DNA from 3 places in the Micromonospora globosa genome. Region 1 is predicted to be linked to each of the others. Evidence: riboswitches for the same ligand, from Rfam matches in the RefSeq annotation. Region 1 holds a riboswitch; each other region holds the start of a gene.
The links. Region 1 has a riboswitch for cobalamin ahead of IF06_RS0130055 (CbtB domain-containing protein). Riboswitches for the same ligand answer to the same signal wherever they lie in the genome.
Positions count from the first base shown of each region.

Region 2: linked by a shared signal. The riboswitch ahead of IF06_RS0100390 (peptidase) and the one ahead of IF06_RS0130055 (CbtB domain-containing protein) in region 1 are both predicted to bind cobalamin.
Region 3: linked by a shared signal. The riboswitch ahead of IF06_RS0103285 (ribonucleoside-diphosphate reductase subunit alpha) and the one ahead of IF06_RS0130055 (CbtB domain-containing protein) in region 1 are both predicted to bind cobalamin.

Region 1 is NZ_JNZR01000048.1:19,391-26,753, forward strand. It holds gene IF06_RS0130035 (magnesium chelatase subunit D family protein) at 1-4, shown strand, start outside; gene cobO (cob(I)yrinic acid a,c-diamide adenosyltransferase) at 4-618, shown strand; gene IF06_RS0130045 (cobyrinate a,c-diamide synthase) at 612-1,973, shown strand; gene cobA (uroporphyrinogen-III C-methyltransferase) at 1,987-3,009, shown strand; adenosylcobalamin (AdoCbl) riboswitch at 3,009-3,149, shown strand; gene IF06_RS0130055 (CbtB domain-containing protein) at 3,148-3,357, shown strand; gene IF06_RS0130060 (CbtA family protein) at 3,469-4,251, shown strand; gene IF06_RS0130065 (cobalt-precorrin-6A reductase) at 4,274-5,002, opposite strand; partial or broken gene IF06_RS34505 (cobyric acid synthase CobQ) at 5,134-5,328, opposite strand; gene IF06_RS34510 (hypothetical protein) at 5,286-5,693, opposite strand; partial or broken gene IF06_RS0130080 (ABC transporter ATP-binding protein) at 6,178-6,685, opposite strand; gene IF06_RS0130085 (FecCD family ABC transporter permease) at 6,685-7,363, opposite strand, start outside.
Region 2 is NZ_JNZR01000001.1:87,188-94,550, forward strand. It holds gene IF06_RS0100380 (beta-1,3-glucanase family protein) at 1-448, shown strand, start outside; gene IF06_RS0100385 (alkaline phosphatase PhoX) at 627-1,787, shown strand; cobalamin riboswitch at 1,917-2,053, shown strand; gene IF06_RS0100390 (peptidase) at 2,152-3,195, shown strand; gene IF06_RS0100395 (hypothetical protein) at 3,230-3,715, shown strand; cobalamin riboswitch at 3,847-3,920, shown strand; gene IF06_RS0100400 (prenyltransferase/squalene oxidase repeat-containing protein) at 4,079-5,551, shown strand; gene IF06_RS0100405 (hypothetical protein) at 5,548-6,462, shown strand; gene IF06_RS0100410 (CbiQ family ECF transporter T component) at 6,455-7,363, shown strand, end outside.
Region 3 is NZ_JNZR01000002.1:168,684-176,046, forward strand. It holds gene IF06_RS0103270 (condensation domain-containing protein) at 1-404, shown strand, start outside; gene IF06_RS0103275 (MFS transporter) at 443-1,678, shown strand; gene IF06_RS0103280 (ribonucleotide-diphosphate reductase subunit beta) at 1,700-2,728, opposite strand; gene IF06_RS0103285 (ribonucleoside-diphosphate reductase subunit alpha) at 2,719-5,115, opposite strand; cobalamin riboswitch at 5,230-5,446, opposite strand; gene IF06_RS0103290 (PrsW family glutamic-type intramembrane protease) at 5,567-6,412, shown strand; gene IF06_RS0103295 (LysE family translocator) at 6,504-7,127, opposite strand; gene IF06_RS0103300 (acyl-CoA thioesterase) at 7,131-7,363, opposite strand, start outside.

The DNA of each region.
Region 1 (7,363 bases):
CTGATGCCGCAGGGTAAGCCGCTCACCGTCCCGGACGACGGCAGCACCACCCGCCAGCGGCGCAACCGGCCGCTGCTGATGGTCCACACCGGAAACGGCAAGGGCAAGTCGACCGCCGCCTTCGGCATGGCGATGCGCGCCTGGAACCAGGGCTGGGACATCGGGGTGTTCCAGTTCGTGAAGTCGGCCAAGTGGCGCATCGGGGAACAGACCGTCCTGGAGAGGCTCGGGCTGCTGCACGAGCAGACCGGCGAAGGCGGGCCAGTCGAGTGGCACAAAATGGGCTCCGGATGGTCCTGGAGCCGTAAGAGCGGCACCGAGGCGGACCACGCCGCGGACGCCGCCGAGGGCTGGGCGGAGGTGAAGCGCCGTATCCAGGCGGAACGGCACCAGCTCTACATCCTGGACGAGTTCACCTATCCGATGCAGTGGGGCTGGGTCGACGTCGGCGACGTCGTGGAGACACTGGTCCACCGTCCCGGCCGTCAGCACGTGATCGTCACCGGGCGCCGGGCCGACCCCCGGCTGATCGAGGCAGCCGATCTGGTGACCGAGATGCAGCACGTCAAGCACCCGATGGACGTCGGCCAGAAGGGCCAACGAGGCATCGAATGGTGAGCCTTCCGCGGCTGATCGTCGCGGCGCCGGCCTCCGGCCACGGCAAGACCACGGTCGCGACCGGGCTCATGGCCGCGCTGGCCGCGCGCAGGCACACCGTGTCGGGGCACAAGGTGGGGCCCGACTACATCGACCCCGGCTACCACGCGCTGGCCACCGGACGCCCCGGCCGCAACCTCGACCCGCACCTGACCGACCCCTCACTCGTGATCCCGCTGCTGCTGCACGGCGCACGCGACGCGGACATCGCCATCGTCGAAGGGGTCATGGGCCTGTTCGACGGCCGCATCGGCGGCGACGGTTTCGCCTCCACCGCGCACCTCGCGGCCCTGACCGCCACCCCGATCCTGCTGGTCGTGGACGTCTCGCACACCTCGCGCAGCGTCGGGGCCGTCGTGCACGGAATGGGCACGTTCGAGGCCGGCGTCACCGTCGCGGGTGTCGTGCTCAACAAAGCCGGGTCCGCCCGCCACGCCGCCGAGGCGGCCCGGGCGGTGGAATCCACCGGCGTACCGGTGCTCGGGATCCTGCACCGCGACCAGGGTGTCAGCGCCCCGTCGCGCCACCTCGGGCTCGTGCCGGCAGCCGAACGTGAGGAGGCCGCCGCCGCCCTGGACGTGCTGGCCGAGCAGATCGCCCGCCACGTGGACCTCGATGCGGTGCTGCAGGTGGCACGCACCGCACCCGATCTGGACGCCCAGCCATGGGACCCCGCCGCGCACGTCCGGCGGCCGGGCGCCGGATCACCGGTGGTTGCGGTCGCGGCCGGGCGTGCCTTCACCTTCCGGTACGCCGAGACGACCGAGCTGCTGCAGGCGGCGGGCTGCACCGTCGTCCCGTTCGACCCGGCCCGCGACCAGCGGCTTCCCGCCGGGACATGCGGGCTATACCTCGGTGGGGGGTTCCCCGAGGTACACGCGTCCACGCTGAGCGCCAACACGACGCTGCGCCACGAACTGCGCCAGGCCGTCCTCGACGGCGTCCCCACCGTCGCCGAGTGCGCCGGCCTGCTGTATCTGTGCCGCTCCGTCGACGGCCATCCCATGGTCGGGGCGCTCGACGCCGAAGCCGTCATGACGCCGCGCCTCACCCTCGCGTACCACCGTGCCGCACTCGGCTCGGACCAGCTGCTCGGCGAGCGGGGAACCGCTGCCACCGGCCACGAATTCCACCGCACCACCGTCACACCCGGTCACGGCGAGCACCCCGCCTGGCGCATCGAGGGCCGCAATGCCGGATTCGCCTCCCCCAGCCTCAGCGCGTCCTATCTGCACGTGCATTGGGCTGGGCAACCGCATCTGGCCCAGTCGTTCACCGAGGCCGTACACCGGACGGCTGTCTCCTCAGCACGTTAGGAATCACCGTCACATGCAGCTGAACCTCACCGGCCGTAGCGTGCTCGTCCTCGACGGGAGCGCACCCGCCGCCGTCACGGTCAGTGCGCTGCTGCACAGGCGCGCCCTGGTCACCGTCGCCGCGCCGGCCGTGTGCGCCGCGCTGGAGGACCTCGCCCTCCGCGGGCGCCTGACCTGGGTCACCACCCCGGTCGACGAGAGCCGGTTCGACGTCGTGCTGCGTACCGTCGCCCCCTCGGAGGCCGGGGCACCGGCAGCGGTCCGAACGGCCGGACACGTCACGCTGGTCGGCGCCGGCCCGGGCGATCCAGGGCTGGTCACCGTCGCCGGACGCGCGGCCGTCAAGCAGGCCGACGTGATCCTCACCGACCGGCTCGCCCCGTGGGAGGCCCTGAAGTGGGCGCGCCCGGACGCCGAGATCATCGACGTCACCAAGGTCCCGTACGGGCGGAGCACGAGCCAGGAACAGATCAACGCGCTGCTCGTCGAGCACGCCCGCGCCGGACGGCACGTTGTGCGGTTCAAGGGCGGCGACTCGTACGTCTTCGGCCGCGGCTTCGAGGAAGTCACCGCGTGCGCCGAAGCCGGCGTCCCCACCACCGTGATACCCGGCGTGACCTCCAGCATCGCGGCCCCGGAGCTGGCCGGCATCCCGGTCACCCACCGCGGACTCGTGCAAGGCTTCACCGTCATCTCCGGCCACGTACCGCCCGGCCATCCCGACTCGTCGATCGACTACGCCGCCCTCGCCCGCACCGGCACCACCCTCGTGGTGCTGATGGGCATGCGCAACCTCGCGGCCATCGCCGACGCGCTCGTCGCCGCCGGTCTCGACCGGAACACACCATGCGCCGTCGTCGCGGACGCCGCCTCGGCCGGCCAGCGGGTGCTGCGCAGTACCCTCGCCGACGTCGTCGCCGACACCGCCGAGGCCGGCATCGGCGCGCCCGCCGTAACGGTGATCGGCCACGTCGTCGCCCTCGGACCGGCCGCCGTGCAGGCAGTCGCGACAGCGTCGCGTTGCTCCGATACCTGATATGGTCGTGCCACCCTGCTGAAGGAAGCCGGTGTGAATCCGGCGCAGTCGCGCTACTGTGACGCCGCTCGCGGCGAAGCCAGACCCTCCAGCCAGGTCGACCACCCATCGACGGGACGCAGCATCCCAAGGAGTGTCATGCCTCAGGCGACCACGGCCATTCCGGCCGTTCTTCCCACCATCCCCGTTCGCGCGCTCGCCCCCTGGGCGCTGTTCTTCGCGCTGGTCACCGCCGTCGTCCTGTATTTCGTGGGCGCCGAGCAGGGAGCTTTCTCCGTCTTCGAGGGCACCTTCATCCACGAGCTGACGCACGACGCACGGCACGTGCTGGGCTTCCCCTGCCACTGACACCACGCCACGCGGCAGTTCGCCCGGCCCGGCCGGAGTTTTCGTCTTTCCTCGTCACCGGCGCTGCGGGCGTTTCGTGCTGCCCGCGGCCGGCTCTCGAACGGACCCTTGATGACCCCTCGCACTTTTCTCGTTCACGGGCTGCTGGCCGGGCTCATCGCCGGTTTCGCGGCCTTCCTCGTCTCCTACGTCGTCGCCGAACCCCAGGTCGATGCAGCCATCGCCCTGGAGGAAGCCGGTGCCGCCGAGCACCCGCACGACAATGCCACCGCCGAGCAGTCTCACAGCCACGATGAGGAGGAGGCCGAAGTCTCGCGTGGCACCCAGTCCACCGGGGGCCTGGCACTGGGCACCATCCTGGTGGGCATCGTCCTCGGTGGAGCGACCGCGCTCGCTGCCGCCTTCGCCGCCGGGCGTCTGGGCTCCCTGTCCGCACGGGCCAGCACCGCGGTGGTCGCCGCCGTCGGTTTCGTCGCCACCGCCCTCGTGCCGTTCCTCAAGTACCCCGCCACACCACCGGCGGTCGGCTCCGGTGACACGATCAACGAGCGGACCGCGCTGTACTTCGGGTTCTGGGCACTGAGCCTGGCCGCCGCGATCGGCGCCGTGGTCCTGGCCCGGCGTCTGCTGCCCCAGCTGGGCGCATACTCGGCGGTGCTGGCCGGTGCCGGCGCCTATCTCGTGGTCGTCGTGGTCGCCGGGGCTCTGCTGCCGACGGTCAACGAGGTCGGCGGCTTCCCGGCCGACACACTCTGGTACTTCCGCATCTCGTCGATCACGACCCTGGCCGCGACTTGGGCGGTCCTGGGTGCAGTGCTGACCGGTCTGGTCGGACGCGACGCGGACCGTGCCGCCGAGCGGCTGCGCCGCCAGGAGCTGGCGGCCACGCTCTGAACCTTCCCGGCTGAACCTCGCGTCAGGGTGCGGGCAACGCCCGCACCCACGCCAGGGCGGCGTCCACGTCACGGACCAGCGGCACTCCGGCCGGCGGCCCGGCGCGGCGCACGATCACGACCGGCATCGCCCGCTCGGCGGCGACCTCCAGCTTCGCGACCGTGTGGTCACCGCCGGAGTCCTTGGTAACTAGAACGTCCGTGCCCGCCATCACCTCCCGCTCGTGCGCGAGGGTGTAGGGACCGCGGCTGCGCAGCAGCTTCCACGACACCGGCAGGACGATGTCGGGCTCGTCCACCACGCGAACCAGGCACGCGTGCCGGCGCAACGGTTCGACGAAGTGCGCCAGCGACTGCCGTCCGACGGTGAGGAACGGCCGGTCGCCCAGACCGGCCGCCACCCGGGCAGCTTCACTGTGGTCACCGGCCCAGTACCAGGCCGACGCCTCGGGGCGAGCGGCCCAGCCGGGCCGTTCCAAACGGAGCAGGGGAACCCCGGCGGCCGGGCACGCCGCCGCCGCGTTGGCGCTGATCTTCTCCGCGAACGGGTGCGTCGCGTCGACCACGGCACGCACCCGGGTCTCCGCCAGGTACGCGGCCAGTCCTGCGATCCCGCCGAAGCCACCGACGCGGACCTGCCCCACCGGCAGCCGGGGACGCGCGACCCGCCCCGCCAGTGAGGTCACGACCACGGCACCGTCGTCGACGAGCGAGGCCGCCAGCGCGCGGGCCTCGCCCGTCCCACCGAGCACGAGAATCCTCACGCGTAGGGTCCGATCACCGGCGCCGCGGGAGCGCCCCGCTCGGCTAGGTTCAGCAGCGCGTCGACCTCCAGGTGTTTCTCCGCCAGGTCGGCGAGCAGATCCAGCCGGGCCTGCCGGGCCGGCTCTGCGCCCGCCGCCAGCGCCTGCACCCACTGAGCATGGCCGATCTCCGCCCCACCCGCACACGCCATCGAATTGTTCGCCATGTTCCGTGCCTTGAACGGAGCGACCCGAACACCGCGCCGTGCGAACGCCCGGCACAACGCGGTCGTCACCCGGCTCTTGCCCGCGTCCGACGTCGTGCCCGCCACCATGAGCCGCCCGGTTCGGCGAGCCTGTCCTTCCACCGCCCCAGTATCGCCTGCTGTCCATCCGCCGGACCGCCGGGCTCGGCGTGGGCGAGGTCCAGCCCGGGCTGGTGTCCGACGCTGCCCATCACTTCGGCCATCAGCAACGTGACCTCATGGACGAGTTCGTCCATGCTCTGCCCTGTCTGTGACTGGACCAGGGCCAAGGGCGAGTTCGGCGAGCAGCATGAAACCCGGGTGCGCACGGTCTCGTCGCCGATGGCGCCCAGCAGTTCCTCGGCGCCGGCGAAGTCACCGCGGTGTCTGGCCGCAATGACTCCCGCCGCCTGCTGCGCCGCGAGGAACGCCGGCCCAGCGCCGGCCTCGGTCATCGTGCCAGGATGATCGGGTTGCCGGCGCGGGGCGCGTCGAACCGCCGGGTCACGTCCGACCAGTGAACCGGTGGCCGCGTCGAGCGCCGCGTGCAGCAAACGGTTTCGCGCCGTCGAGGAAACACCTGTGCACGAATACGCCCAGACGCGCGGCCATCTGCTCGGCGAGCTGGTGGATCGTGTCGTGGCCAGCGTGGTGGGTGACCGACCGGGCACCGGCAGCACGTGCCGGGTCATGACGGCGGCCGGAACTCAATGACGGTCCGCCCGTCGTGAACCCGCACGTCTGCGTCGACGCCGTACACGTCGGCGAGCAGCGCCGGGGTGAGCACCCGTGCGGGTGGTCCCGCGGCGACGACCCGGCCGTGGTGCAGCACGACGACGGTGTCGCAGAACATGACGGCCAGGTTGAGGTCGTGCAGCGCGGCGAGGGCGGTGACCTGCGATCGGCGGACCAGGTGCAGCAGCTGAAGCTGGTGGCCGATGTCGAGGTGGTTGGTGGGTTCGTCGAGCAGCAGCAGTTCCGGCTCCTGGGCCAGCGCGCGGGCGAGCTGGACGCGCTGGCGTTCCCCACCGGACAGGGTCTGCCACTTACGGTCGGCGAACCCGGCCAGGTCGACCCGGCCCAGTGCCTCGACCGCGGCGGCATGGTCGCTGCCGGTGTCGGACCAGCGGGTCCGGCGGTGCGGGATGCGGCCGAGCAGGACCACGTCGCGGACGGTCAGGTCGAGGTCGGTCTCGGCGTGCTGGGCCAGCAACGCGATGCGCCGGGCCAGGGCAAGGCGCCGCAGCCGAGTCACGTCGTCGCCTGCGAGTGTGATGTTGCCGGTATCCGGGCGCACCAGGGCGGCGACGGCCCGCAGCAGGGTGGTCTTGCCGGAGCCGTTCGGGCCGAGCAGCCCGACCAGGCTGCCCGCCGGGACGGTGCCGGTGACGTGGTCGAGGATGCGGGCGGCGGGCACCGCCCACGAGACGTCGGAGATCTGAAGCATCAGCCGCGTACCTCCCGGCGGCGCAGGATCAGGAAGAACGCCGGCACCCCGACCAGTGCCGTCAGCACCCCGACCGGCAGCTCACGCGGTTCGAAGACGGTGCGGGCGGCGGTGTCGACCCAGGTCAGGAAGATGGCGCCGGCGAGCACGGCGACCGGTAGCAGCCGCCGGTGGTCCGGTCCGGTGATCAGGCGGGCGGCGTGCGGGAGGATCAGCCCGGCGAACCCGATCGCGCCGCTGACCGCGACCAGCACGGCGGTCAGCAGGGCGGTGCCGACCAGCAGCAGCCACCGCAGCCGGTTCACCTCGACGCCGAGGCTCGCGGCGGCCTCCTCACCGAAGGCGAAGGCGTTGAGGGTACGGGCGTGCCAGCCGACCACCGCCAGCACCACGACCAGCACCGGTACCGCCCAGCCCAGGGCCGTCCAGTCGGCGCGGGCCATTGACCCGGACAGCCAGAACGTGATGCTCTGCGTGGCGTGCGGGTCGGCCACCCAGATGATCACGAAAGAGGTCAGTGCCGCGCACAGTTGTCCCACCGCGACCCCGGTCAGCACCACGCGCGTCGGCGACAATGCCCCGAACCTCCCGGCCAGGCCCACGACCAGCAGGAACGCGACAAGGGCGCCGAGGAAGGCGCCGCCGGTCAGCGCGGCTACGCCACTACCGATGCCGGCC
Region 2 (7,363 bases), on a different contig from region 1:
CGATCCCCGTTCGGCCGGACTGATCCTCAGCCCGTTCACCGGCGGTGGCGGCGGCACCCCGACCACCGGGGTGCCAGTGGTCAGCAACTGGAACAACAAGTGCATCGACGTGCCGAGCTCCAACTTCGTCGACCGCGCGCCGTTGCAGATGTGGAACTGCAACAACACCAACGCGCAGAAGTGGACGTTCAGCGGCACGGCGCTCAAGAGCCAGAACAACAAGTGCATGGACGTCGACGCCGGGTCCACCGCGAACGGGGCGGCGGTGCAGCTCTACACCTGCAACGGCACCGGCGCCCAGCAGTTCACCCTGAACGCGGCCGGAGACCTGGTCAACCTCCAGGCCGGCAAGTGCGTCGACATCAAGGACTGGAACGGCAACGACGGCGCGAGGCTCCAGCTCTGGGACTGCGGGGGCACGGCCAACCAGAAGTGGCGCAAGGGCTGACCAGCCGTGCGAACGGTGGCGGGGGCCGACCGCGAGTCGCTCCCGTCACCGGCAGGCGACGGACGAGACGGCCGGTGACACGACGCCGCGCACCGAGGCGTCCATCGACGTTCATCCAACAGATCGATGTGCGTAAGCTCCGCCCGGTCAGATCTGGGGAACCTACCGAGGAGGTTCCATGGATCGTCGAGCAATGCTGCGGGCCACTGTCGTCGGTGCGGGCGCTGTCGCGCTGCCGTTCACCGCGTGGTCGGCGGCGTACGGAGCCCCGGCGCAGAACGCGGCGGGCCCCTACGGTGGGCTCCAGCCCGCCGACGCCAACGGCATCCAGTTGCCGGCCGGCTTCACCAGCTCGATCGTCGCACGATCCCGTCGGACGGTGCCGGGGACGTCGTACACCTGGCACGACGCTCCGGACGGTGGCGCCGTGTTCCCGAACGGCACCGGCTGGATCTACGTGTCGAACTCCGAGGTGTCAGCCGGTGCGGGCGGCGGTGCCTCACGCCTCGTCTTCGACTCCAGCGGCACCGTGGTCGGGGCGTCGCGGATCCTCTCCGGAACCAATAACAACTGCGCCGGGGGCAAGACACCGTGGAACACCTGGCTCTCCTGCGAGGAGGTGTCCCTGGGCCGGGTCTTCGAGACGTACCCCCTCGGCGGGACCGCCGTGGCGCGTCCCGCGCTGGGCCGGTTCAAGCACGAGGCGGCCGCGGCCGACCCGGTCCGCCGGGTCGTCTACCTGACCGAGGACGAGACCGACGGCAAGTTCTACCGGTTCGTGCCGACCACCTGGGGCGACCTCTCCGCTGGAACCCTCCAGGTCTTCCGCGCCGGTACGGCGACCTCCGGCACGTTCACCTGGGCCACGGTGCCCGACCCGGACGGCTCGCCCACCCCGACCCGGCAGCAGGTGTCCGGCGCGAAGACGTTCAACGGCGGCGAGGGCTGTCACTACGCGGATGACACCGTCTGGTTCACCACGAAGGGCGACAACCGCGTGTGGCAGGTCAACCTGGCCGCCGGCACGTACGAGCTCGCCTACGACGACAACCTGGTCAGTCCGGGCACCCCTCCGCTGACCGGGGTCGACAACATCACCGGGTCCACTGCCGGTGACCTGTACGTCGCGGAGGACGGCGGGAACATGGAGATCTGCATGATCACGCCCGACGACAAGATCTCGGTCTTCCTGCGGATCACCGGACAGAGCGGTTCGGAGATCACCGGGCCGGCGTTCACCCCGGCGGGGGACCGGCTGTACTTCTCGTCGCAACGCGGCACGACCGGCTCGTCCTCCGGCGGCATCACCTACTGCGTCACCGGGCCGTTCCGCCGATGACCGGCTCCCGGCCCCGCTGACAGTGACCACGAGGTGGAGGACGCCCGGTCTTCACCGGGCGTCCCGCCGGCCGTCACGGCACGTGTCCGGTTCCTGGCGCATTGACATCGGCGCTCCGGCCACAGCAGACTGTCGCGACAACTGAACCACCGCGTGTACGTGCGGGGGAAGACCGGTCGAAATCCGGCGCTGGCCCGCAACGGTAGGCCGCCCAGAGAAATCTGCGGCGGCGAGCCCGAATACCCGTCGTACGCGTGCATCCGCTCCCCACCCGTCGTGGCCCACGGGTCGGAGTCCCGGTCGACGCGGCGTTGCCGCGGTCGTCCGGGCTTTCGACGACCGCCGGGCCGGAGAGGCGCTTCCGATGGTCGTCCGCCGAAGCCGGCACCGCCTGCTCACGCTCCTCTGCGGCGTACTCGCCGCCCTCACCCTCACCACACCCGCCGTCGCCGCCCCCGAGCGCGCCGCCCTCACCCGCCCGGAGGCCGCCGGCGGCTGGCTCGCCCGGCAACTCGTCGACGGCGAACGCTTCGAGGCGGTCTTCGACGGTGTCGCGTACCCCGACCAGGGGCTGACCCTCGACGCCGTGTTCGCCTTCGCCGCCACCGGCGTCGCCGACGACCACGGCGCCGACGCGCTGGCCTGGGTCACCCGGCCGGACATCCGCGACGGCTACCTCGGCGACGGCGTCTCCGAGGCGTACGCGGGTGCGACCGCCAAGCTCGCCCTCGCCGTGCAGGTGCGCGGTGGCGACCCGGCCGACGTCGGCGGGGTGGACCTGATCGCCCGGCTGCGCTCGCTCCAGACGCCGGCCGGCAGGTTCAGCGACCGGTCCGCGTACGGCGACTACAGCAACGCGTTCAGCCAATCCTTCGCGCTGCTGGCGCTGGACCGTACGGCGGGCGGAGCGCCGCCGGCGGCAGCTGCCTGGCTGGCCGGCACCCGGTGCCCGGACGGCGGCTACCCGCTGCTGCCCGCGCAACCGGTCTGCACGTCCGACGTGGACGCGACGGCGCTCGCGGCACAGGCGCTGCGCGCCGCGGACCGTCCGGCCGACGCCGCCGCCGGGCTGCGCTGGCTGGTGTCCGTTCAGCGTGCCGACGGCGGCTTCGCCAACGCGGGCGGCACGCCGAACGCCAACAGCACCGGCCTCGCCGCGCAGGCCCTGCGCGACGGCCACCGGCTGCCGGCCTGGGCGCGGGCCCGGGCATTCCTCGCCGGACTCCAGGTCGGCTGCGCCGGGGCGCCGGCCGACCGGGGCGCTGTCGACTTCGACGGCGGCGGCTTCGACCCGGCCACCGCACCCCGGGCGACCGCCCAGGCCGTCCTCGGTCTCACCGGGATCGGGTACGCCCGTCTGTCCGCCGCCGGCGCCGACCCCGGCGCACCGGCGCTCGCCTGCCCGTGAACCCTTCGCCGCTCACCCGATCACAGGAGGATCCGTGTTCCGTCATCGTTCCACAGTCCGCACCTGGCTGGCCGGCCTGCTGGCCGCCGTCGTCGCCGGCGTCGCGCTGACCGCAGTCGAACCCGCGCCCCGGGCGGCGCACGCCGCCGCCTGCGCCGGCACCTCGGGAGTCACTGTGGTCGTCGACTTCGCCGCGCTCGGCGGCGGCGTCCAGGTCGCCTGTGCGCCGGGCGATCCGGCCACCGGCCTGGCCGCGCTCCAGGCCGCCGGCTTCACAGTCACCGGCACCGCCCGCTGGGGCCTGGCCTTCGTCTGCCGGATCAACGGCAAGCCCACCGCCGCGACCGAGCCGTGCGTCAACACCCCGCCGGCCACGGCGTACTGGTCGTACTGGCATGCGTCCAGCGGCGGCTCCTGGTCCTACAGCACGTCGGGGGCGACCGGCTACAACCCCGCGCCGGGCAGTGTCGAGGGCTGGTCCTTCGGCGCCGGCGCCCCGCCGAGCATCGCCGCTCCCTGAACCGCCGCTTCTAAGTGGTGTGACCAGCGGCGCACCGGGTACCGGCAGCTGCTCTGGCGTCGTCGCGCGCCCGGGCGGTACGGTGTCGGCACCCGGTGCGCCGGGCACACAACTGCATACGTCCCGCGCGGGGGGAAGCCGGTTCGAAGCCGGCGCTGACCCGCAACCGTGAGCGAGAGTCCCCCTTTCGCGAGCCGGAATGCCCCGCCCGGGACGAGCGGCTTCCACTGTCGAGGTCTACAGGGTGAAGTCCGGGCCGCCGAGGTCCGACCACCCCGCTCACCGCAGCACGCGGAGCGGGGTGTCCGTTTCTCGGGGTGCTTTCCGGAGGTTTCACCGACCGCTCTGCGAAAGGCACCCCTGATGCCCCTGTCCCGGCGTCTCACCACCGGCCTCGGTATGGCCACGGTGACGGCTCTCGCCGCGATCACCGGCGCCCCGCCGGCCGTTGTCGCGGCACCCGCCCCGGCCCACGTCACAGCCGCCCGCGAGGCCGCGTCCTGGCTGGCCGGCGAGTTCACCGACGGTTCGCTGCCCGGCCCGTTCGCCCCCGAGGACTGGGGGCTGACCATCGACGGACTGGTCGCGCTGTCCGCCACCGGCGTCGACGCGCCGACCCGGCAGGCGGCAACCGCGCAGGTCGCGAGACACGTACGGTCCTACAACAGCTACGACGACTGGGGCATCGAGGGCTTCACCGACGGCGGGGCCACCGCCAAGCTGCTCTACGCCGCGGCCGCCGCCGACGCGGACCCCACCGACTTCGGCGGCTACGACCTGCGGGCGGAAACGCTGTCGCTGATCGCCACGGCCGACGCCGGGCACCAGCGGGGGCGGATCACCAGCCGTACCACCGCCGACAGCGGCCCGGACGCCAGCAACACCTTCGACCAGTCCTTCGCCGTGCTCGGCCTGGCCCGCAGTGGCGACCTGCCACAGGACACCGTGGACTTCCTGATCCGGCAGCAGTGTGCGGCAGGTGGCTTCCGGCTCTACCCGGACGCCGCCGACGGACCCTCGCCGTCCTGCGACGACCAGCCCGGCGCCACCCTCGACGTCGACTCGACAGCGATGGCCGTGCAGGCGTTGCTGGCCGCCGCCGAGGACGGCGCCACCGGCGCCGACGATGCCGCCCGCAAGGGCGCCGACTGGCTGGTCACCCAGCAGCACACCGACGGCTCCTTCGGCGGCTCCGGACCGACCACCGGCGCGAACTCCAACAGCACCGGCCTGGCCGGGCAGGCCCTCGCCGCCGCCGGCCGCGACGACGAGGCCGCCCGGGCGGCGAAGGCCCTGGCCGCGCTGCAGCTCACCGCGGGCAACGGTGGGGCGGCCTCCGCCGACGCCGGCGCGATCGCCTACAACACCGACGGGTTCACGACTGCCGCCGCGGCCGGGATCACCGACACCGACCGGGACCAGTGGCGCCGGGCCACCGCGCAGGCATTGCTCGGGCTGGCCCAGGTTCCGCTGGGCCGGATCGGCCTCGACCCGCCGCCCACGTCGCATCCCACCCCGACCGGCACAGCCTCGCCCACCGCGCCCGCCTCGCCCACCGCGCCCGCCACGCCCACCGCGTCTCCCACGCTCACCACGTCGCCTCCGCCGACCGGCACCGCCGGCCCGACGCCGAGCGTGACCAGCCCTCCGGCGACACCCGCGCCCACGACCGCGGCGCCGACCACCGCCGCTCCGCCGATCACGACCCCGGCCGCGTCAGGGCTGGGCGGGCTGCCGACCACCGGCGCGGCGATCGGCAGCTACCTGCTGATCGCGCTGCTGCTGATCGGTGGCGGAGTGACACTGCTCGTGCTCGGCCGACGGCGGGCGGGATGAGCCTCCGCGCCGCCCGCGGTGCGCTGGCCGTCGCCCTGGTCACCGCGGGCACCACGATCGGACCGGGCGGTCCTGCGGTGGCCGCCGGGTCGGCCGGATACTGCCCGGACGCCTCCGGGGTGACAGTCGTGGTGGACTTCAACGAACTCGGCGGCGGAACGGTGGTGCGCTGCGCGCAGGGCGCCCAGGCCAGCGGCCTCGCGGCGCTCAAGAACGCGGGCTTCCCGATCACCGGAACCCTGCGCTGGGGTGAGGGGTTCATCTGCCGGATCGACGGCAAGCCGTCGGCCGCGACGGAGAAGTGCGTCGACACGCCGCCGGCGAGCGCCTACTGGTCGTACTGGCACGCGCCGAACGGCGGCAGTTGGACGTACAGCGACAAGGGTGTGCTCAACCGCAAGCCGGCGGCCGGCAGCTTCGAGGGCTGGTCGTTCTCCCTCAACCGCAACGCCGATGACGCGCCTCGTCCCGGCGCCGCGCCGAAACGCCCCGCCCCTCCACCGCCGCCACCACCACCGCCCCCTCCGCCGCCGCCACCCGCGGGCGGCGGGCCGGCGGTGCCACCACCGGCGGGAGGAACCGTCGCACCGCCGCCGGTCGCCGGTGGCCGGCCCGGCGAGCCCACCCGGCCGGCCGGCACCTCCGGCCCGCCGGCCTCCGTCAGCCCGCCGGCCTCCGCCGGCGCGTCACCGACGGCCGGTACGCCGACCCTGGCGGCGACGCCGGGTGCCGCCACCGGAACGGCACCGCAGGGCTCCTCCGACGAGCCGGTGGTGACAGATGTCGCCGCGTCCCGTGACGACGACGGCCTGCCACCGGGCACGATCGCCGGGGTGCTGCTGCTCGCCGTGCTCGCCACCGGCGCGCTGGTCGCGGCCCGACGACGCCGTGCCGCCGGCCCGGGTGACTGACGCCACGGGCACCTGGTCGCGGACGGCTGACGCCGGCCGGCTGCCGGGCCGGTGGCCGGTGTGGTGGCTACCCCGAGGGCTGCACCCGGGCGCATGGTGGCTGTGGGCGCTCGGCCTGGCCACCGCGGCCAGCCACACCACGAATCCGCTGCCGCTGGCCCTGCTCGTCGCCGTCGCTGGTCTGGTGGTGGTGCGCCGCCGGGGCGACGCGCCGTGGGCGTTGGCGTTCCGCATGTACGTCTGGCTCGGCGCGGTGATCGTCACGATGCGCGTCGTGTTCCGGATCGTGTTCGGCGGCGGCCAGGGCGAGCACATCCTGGTCCGGCTGCCGGAGATCCCGCTGCCCGAGTGGGCGGCGGGCATCCGCCTGTTCGGACCGGTCGCCGTCGAGCAGATCCTCGGTGGCTTCTACGACGGGCTGCGGCTGGCGACGATGCTGGTCTGCCTCGGCGCGGCGAACGCCCTGGCCAACCCGAAACGGCTGCTCAAGGCCGTACCCGGAGCGCTGTACGCGGTCGGCACCGCCATCGTGGTCGCGTTGTCGGTCGCCCCGCAGCTGGTGGAGAGCGTGCTACGGGTCCGCCGGGCCCGTCGGCTGCGCGGCGCGTCCGGCCGGGGGATGCGGGCGCTGCGCGGTGTCGCCCTGCCGGTGCTGGCCGACGCGTTGGACAGGTCCCTGGCCCTCGCGGCGGCGATGGACTCCCGTGGTTACGGCCGCACCGCGGCGGTGCCCGCCGGGCAGCGAACCGTCACCGGCACGCTCGTGCTCGGCGGGCTGGTCGGCGTGTGTGCCGGCACCTACGGGCTGCTCGACACCGCCGCACCCGGCTACCTGGGGCTGCCGATGCTCCTGGCCGGACTGACCGCCGCCGTGACCGGCATGCTGCTCGCCGGCCGCCGG
Region 3 (7,363 bases), on a different contig from region 1:
TCGCGGCGATCCGCCCCTGGCCGGACAACCACCTGTTCGACGCCTGGTTCCAGTCCGCCGCGTCGGCGTCGCCGGTGCTGCACTGCCCGGGGCTGCGGGTGGAGCCGGTCGACATCACCGCCCGGCCCGCGCCCGGCACACCGCCGCCGGTGGTCGCCGCCGACGTGCCGCCCGAATGCCTGCCCGTCTGGGTCAAGCGGGGCTCACCGATCGTCGTGGTGGACGACGACCGGGCCGGCGGCGTGGTGATCCGCAATCGGGGTGTCTTCGGCGACGACCTCGTCCGCGGGCTCATCGACGACTACGTCGCGGTGGTCTCGGCACTCGTCACCGACCCCGGGACCACCCCCGCGGAGGTACACCTTCCTGACGGTGCGTGCTTCCTCGACCACGCGATCGGGTAGGAGTTCCGACGGACCGATCGGAGAGAGGTACGACGACCATGACGGACACCTCGACGAACCAGCACACGACGGAGCAGCCCGCGCCGCCGGTGCCACGCTCGGCCGTACGGGCCCGCTGGTCGGTGGCGCTGCTCTTCGTCATCATGGGCCTGGCCATCGGCGGGTGGTCGGCCCGCGTGCCGGAGGTGCGGGACGCGGTAGGCGTCGGCAACACCGGCTGGGGCCTGGCCAACATCGCCACGAACGCCGGGGAACTGGTCTCCCTGGTCGTGGTGGCGGTGCTGATCAGCCGGATCAACACCCGCCGGCTGGCGCTGGCCGGGGCCGCGCTGATCCTGGTCAACGCGCCGCTGCTGGCCGCGTCCACCACAGTGGTGGCGCTTGTCGGCGGGCTGGCGGTCTGGGGCTTCGCGGCGAACCTGCTGGCCACGCCGATGAACGCCCAGTCGGTCGAGGTGCAGAAGCGCTACGGGCGACCCATCCTGTCCACCTTCCACGCCGGCTTCAGCATCGGCATGCTGGCCGGTGGCCTCTGCGGCACCGGCGCCGCGGCGATCGGGATGTCCCCGTCGGCGCAGATGGCTGTCACCAGCGTCCTGCTGGGAGCGCTGCTGGTCGGTACGCACCGCTGGCTGCCTGATACGCCCCGGCAGGAGACGAAGGACGGCGAGGACCGGCGGCGGCTGCGTGACCGGTTCACCCCGCAGCTGCTGCTGCTTGCGGTGATCGCTTTCCTCGCCTCGTTCATCGAGATGGCCGGCGCACAGTGGAGCGCGCTGTACGCGACCGAGGTCGCGGGCGCTGCCGCGGTGCTCGCCGCGGCCACGTACACCTGCCTGTCGCTGGCCGCCACCGTCGCCCGGCTGTTCGGCGACCGGCTGGCCGGCCGGTTCGGGCGGATCCGCTTCGTCCGGCTGTCCGCGCTCGTCGCCACCGCCGGTGTGGCGCTGCCGGTGGCGTACCCCCATCCGGTCGCGGTGATGGCCGGCTTCGGACTGCTCGGCTTCGGCCTGGCGTGCGTGACCCCGACGGTGCTCGGCTTCGCCGGCGAGCAGCCCGGCCTCACCTCGGGTGAGGGCGTCTCGGTGGTGGCGATGGGCCAGTGGCCGGGCGCGTTGCTCGCGGCGCCGGTGATCGGCCTGCTCGCCGGCGCCCTGGACCTGCGCAGCGCGTTCGTGGTGGTGGCCGTGATGGCGGTCGCCGTGGTGGCGCTGATCGGGCGGGTCCGGGCGACGGCGCTGCCCGGCGAGAGCCCGGTCCCGCCCCGGCCGTGACGGCCGGGGCGGGGGCGGCGCTCAGAAGTCGTCGTCGAATGTGACCGAGCCGGTCACCCCGACCTGGTACGCCGACACCCGGCGCTCGAAGAAGTTGGACAGCTCCTGCACGTCCTGCAACTCCATGAACGCGAACGGGTTGCCGCTGCCGTACATGGGGGCGATGCCGAGCACTGCGAGGCGCCGGTCGGCCACATGCTGGAGGTATTCGCGCATGTCGGCCAGTGACATCCCGGGCACGCCCTGCCCCAGCAGGTCCTCGGCGAAGCTCACCTCGCACTCCACCGCCTCGGCCAGCATCTCCTTCACCTGCCGCTCCATCTCGTCGTCGAACAGGTCCGGCTCCTCGGCGCGTACGGTCTCCACCACGTCGAAGGCGAACGCCATGTGCATCGACTCGTCCCGGAACACCCAGTTGGTGCCGGAGGCCAGCCCGTTGAGCAGTCCCCGGGAGCGCAGGAAGTAGACGTAGGCGAACGCGCCGTAGAAGAACAGGCCCTCGATGCACGCGGCGAAGCAGATCAGGTTGAGCAGGAACGCCCGCCGGTCCGCGCGGGTCCGCAGCTCGCGCAGCTCGAAGATCGAGTCGATCCACCGGAAGCAGAACTCGGCCTTGCGGGCGATCGACGGGATGTTCTCCACCGCGTCGAACGCGGCGAACCGTTCCTTCTCGTCCGGCACGTACGTGTCGAGCAGGTTCAGGTAGAACTGGACGTGCACCGCCTCCTCGAACAGCTGCCGGGACAGGTAGAGCCGGCCCTCCGGGGAGTTGACGTGCTGGTAGAGGTTGAGCACCAGGTTGTTGGCGACGATGGTGTCGCCGGTGGCGAAGAACGCCACCAGCCGCGACACCAGGTGCCGCTCGGCCGGGGACAGCTTCGCCAGGTCGGCGAGGTCCGAGTGCAGGTCCACCTCCTCGACCGTCCAGGTGTTCTTGATCGCGTCCTTGAACCGGTCGAAGAAGCGCGGGTAGCGCATCGGCCGCAGGGTCAGGTCCATGCCGGGGTCGAGCAGCATGTGCCGGGTCGGTGCGGTGGTGGTCACTGGCATGCCTCGCAGCTCTCGGGGTTCTCCAGGGAACAGGCCAGCGCCTCGTCGTCGCTCACGGCGGAGACCACGCCGGAGACCGGGGCGAGCACCGGCGCGACGGTGGCCTGCTGGATGCGGGTGGCGGGACGGGAACGCAGGTAGTAGGTGGTCTTCAGCCCGGCCTTCCAGGCGTACAGGTACATCGAGGACAGCTTGCCGATGGTCGGCGCGCTCAGGAACAGGTTCAGCGACTGGGACTGGTCGATGAAGGGCGCCCGCGCGGCGGCCAGGTCGATCAGCGCCCGCTGCGGCAGCTCCCAGGCGGTGCGGAACAGCTCCCGCACCGGCGCGGGCAGCTCGGTGATGTCCTGCACCGAGCCCTCGGCCCGCTTGATCCGGTCGCGGACCTGCGGTGTCCACAGGCCGCGCGCCTTCAGCTCCCGCACCAGGTACGTGTTGACCTGGAGGAACTCCCCGGACATGGTCTCGCGCTTGAACAGGTTGGACACCTGCGGCTCCACGCACTCGTAGCAGCCGGCGATGGAGGCGATGGTGGCGGTCGGCGCGATCGCCACCAGCAGTGAGTTGCGCAGCCCGTGGACGGCGATCCGCTCGCGCAGCGCCGCCCACCGTCCGGCCTGCGCCGGCTCCGCGCCCCACAGGTCCGGGTGCAGGTCACCCTTCGCGGCCCGGGTCTGCGGGTACGCCGGATGCGGCCCGAACCGCTCGGCCAGCCCGGCGGAGGTCTCCAGCGCGGTCAGCAGGATCTCCTCCTGCACGCGGGTGGACAGCTCCTTGGCCTGCGCCGAGTCGAACGGCAGGCGCAGCGTGAAGAACGCGTCCTGCAACCCCATCAGCCCGAGCCCGACCGGCCGCCAGCGCGGGTTCGACGCCGCCGCCTGCTCGGCCGGGTAGTAGTTGATGTCGATCACCCGGTCGAGGAACACCACGGCGGTGCGGACCGTGGCGCGCAGCCGCTCCCAGTCCACGCCGTCGGCGGTGACGTGGGCGCCGAGGTTCACCGAGCCGAGGTTGCACACCGCCGTCTCGGCGTCGTCGTTGACCTCCAGGATCTCGGTGCACAGGTTGGACAGGTGGATCACGTTGCCCGGCTCGCCGGTCTGGTTGGACAGCCGGTTCGCGGCGTCCTTGAACGTCATCCAGCCGTTGCCGGTCTGCGCGAGCGTGCGCATCATCCGCCCGTACAGGTCCCGCGCCCGGACCGTGCGGACCGCGTTCTTCTCCGCCGCCCGGTACGCGGCGTCGAACGCCTCGCCGTACAGGTCGGGCAGCTCCGGGGCGTCCGACGGGTCGACCAGCGACCACTCGCCGTCGGCCTCGACCCGGCGCATGAACTCGTCCGGGATCCAGTTGGCCAGGTTGAGGTTGTGCGTACGCCGCGACTCCTCGCCGGTGTTGTCCCGCAGCTCCAGGAACTCCTCCACGTCCGGGTGCCACGGCTCCAGGTAGACGCAGGCCGCGCCCTTGCGCCGGCCGCCCTGGTTGACCGCGGCCACCCCGGCGTCGAGCGTCTTGAGGAACGGCACGATGCCGTTGGAGCGCCCGTTGGTGCCCCGGATCAGCGCGCCCCGGCCGCGTACCCGCGACCAGGAGATGCCGATGCCGCCGGAGAACTTCGACAGCTTCGCCACCTGGTGGTACCGCTCGTAGATCGAGTCCAGCTCGTCGCGCGGCGAGTCGACCAGGAAGCACGACGACATCTGGGTGTGCCGGGTGCCGGAGTTGAACAGCGTGGGGGAGCTGGGCAGGTACGCCAGGCTGGACATCAGCCGGTAGAAGCCGACCGCCTCGCCCGGGGTGCGGGACAGCCCGCAGGCCACCCGCAGCAGCCAGTACTGCGGCGTCTCCACCACCAGCCGCGACTGCGGGTGCCGCAGCAGGTAGCGGTCGGCCACCGTGCGCAGTCCGAAGTACTCGAACCGCAGGTCGCCGTCCGGGTCCACGGCGTCGTCGAGCTTGCGGGCGTGCCGGGCCACGAACCCGGCCGTCTCGTCGCCGATCAGTCCCAGCCCGTGCGCGTAGGCGATCGACTGGCTGAAGCTCGCCACGCCCTGTCCGCGGACCTCCTTGTCCACGTACGCGGCGAGCAACCGCGCCGCCAGCTTCGAGTACTGCGGCTCCTCGCCGATCAGCTCCGCCGCGGTCTGGATCGACAACCGGTCCAGCTCGGCGGTGGTCGCCCCGTCGTAGAGCCCGCTTATCGTCTTCGTGGCCACCCGCAGCGGGTCCACCTCGTCCAGGTCGGCGACCCAGCGCTCGACCGCCCGGACGATCTTGCCGACGTCCACCGGCTCGGTGTCGCCGTCCCGCTTGCGTACCCGCATCGCCGGCCGGCGGGTCTCGGACCCGCCGGTTCCGGACGGGGGACTCTCCTGCACGACAGTCATGACCTCTCCTCGCTGTCACCGTCTGGAGACGGCGGGAGACGCCAACGGGCGCGGCGCACGGCCGGCCCGGCTGCTGGCGTCGGTCGTCCCGCGCGACCTCCGGCCGCCGTACGCGGAGGCGTACGGCGCGCTGGCAGGTCTTCGGACTCGCGGGCCCGACCGGGGTCGCCGGTCGCCTACCGGCCGTCGCTTCCCAGGCCGGTGGCCCAGTGCTGTTGACGGCTGTCGTTCCCACTCACCGCTGCGGGGCAGTCCCGGATTCCCACCGGGTTCCCTCTTGCCTCGGCCCCGCCCCGGAGGGCTCGGCCGAACCAGCTGCGGCACCACCATATATGGCGGTGAGGGCTTGCGTGCAACACCAGATGTCGTGTCGGCGTGTCGGAATGATCTCACTGTCCACAGTGCCTACCCCCGATTCCGGCGCGACCCGGCGGGCGCGATACTCGGCGGTATGGGGAATACCGGACGCCGCTGGGCGTGGGTGGCGGTCCTGCTCGTCGGCGTCGGGCTTCACCTGCTGGTGCTGGAGACACTCGCCGGCACCGGGACCGTCACGTTCGTCCCGGCGCTGATCGTGCTCGGCGCGTGCGTCGCGCCCGCCACGTTCCTGGCCTTCGCCCAGGGACGGCCGGCCCGCCGCCCGGTCCCCGGCTCCGTCGTCGGCGTCGCCGCGCTCCTCGGCGGCGTGGTCGGCGTGGTCGCCGCCGGCTGGCTGGAGTACGGCACCCTGCACCGCCTCGGCGTCCTGCCGATGGCGCTCGTCGGCCTGGCCGAGGAGACCGCCAAACTGATCGTGCCGGCCGGCATCCTGCTGCTGTGGCGGCGGCACCCGTCCCCGGCGCAGGGCCTGGTGATCGGCGTGGCCTCCGGCGCCGGGTTCGCCGCGCTGGAGACCATGGGCTACGCGTTCGCCGCGTTCGTCGGGTCGGAGGGCAACCTCGGCGCGGTCGAGCGGACGCTGCTGGTACGCGGTCTCACCGCGCCCGCCGCGCACCTGGCCTGGACCGGGCTGACCGCCGCCGCGCTGTTCACGTTCGCCGCCGCGCCCGGCGGCCGGAAGCTGGCGGCGTTCCTGCTCACCTTCGCCGCCGCCGTCACACTGCACACCTGCTGGGACACGTTCGGCACCCAGCCCGCGTACGTGTTCATCGGCGCCGTGTCGCTGGGCTGGGTGCTGCTGCGCCTGCACCTGGACCGCGAGCGGCCGCCCGCGTCCGGGACGCCGGCGGAGCCGAACCGGGACCGGCCTCATGATCATCGCCAGTTCGCCGAGGTGGCGGGGTCGGAGCACTTCTGATGCCGCCACCTCGGCGTGATGGAGTCGATCAACCGGCCGGGGCATTGCCGACCGCCGACCAGCCGACGCCCGCACCGCGCCCCGGTGCGTCTCAGCCGGCGGCCAGCCGGACGCCGAGCGCGACGAAGGCGACAGCGCAGAGCCGGTCGACGCGCCGTGACCAGCGGCTGTCGCCCCACCGCCTGGCGAACCGCCCGGCGCCCACCCCGAGCGCCAGGTCCACGGCGAGTTGCACCGCGACGAACAGCACGCCGAGCAGCACCAGCTGCGCCGCCACCGGGCCCGCCTCGGGCCGGACGAACTGCGGCAGGAACGCCACACTGAACAGGATCATCTTCGGGTTGAGCAGGTTCGTCAGCAGGCCGCGCCGGAACGCCCGCCCGGCGCCGCCGTCCGGCCGGTCCGCCGGTGCGCCGAGCCGGCCCGTGCCGCGCAGCGCCCGCAGGCCCAGCACGATCAGGTACGCCGCACCGGCCCACCGGATCGCGGTGAACAGCACCGGGGACGCGGCGATCAGCGTGGCGAGCCCGGCCACCACGGCGGCGACGTGCACCGCCTCCCCGGCGGCGACCCCGAGCGCGGCCACCGCGCCCGCCCGTGGGCCGTACCGGGTGGCGTTGGCGAGCACGAACATCATGTCCGGCCCCGGGGTGAGCATGAGCACCACGATGGCGGCCAGGTAACCCGCGAGCGTGGCCGCCGACAGTCCGAGCACCGTTCAGCCCTCCCCGGCGCCGTCGAGCAGCGCCCGGCGCAGCGCCAGCCGGTGTTCGCGCCGGATCTGCGCCTCCCGGTAGCGCCGCCGGTCGCCGTCGGTCTCGGCGTGCAGCGGCGGCACCGGCCGGGGCTGCCCGTCGTCGTCCACCGCCACCATCACCAGGTGCGCGGTCGCCACGTCCACCGGCGGCACCGCGCGGTCCCACCGGTCCGCGCTGACCTTCACCGCCACCT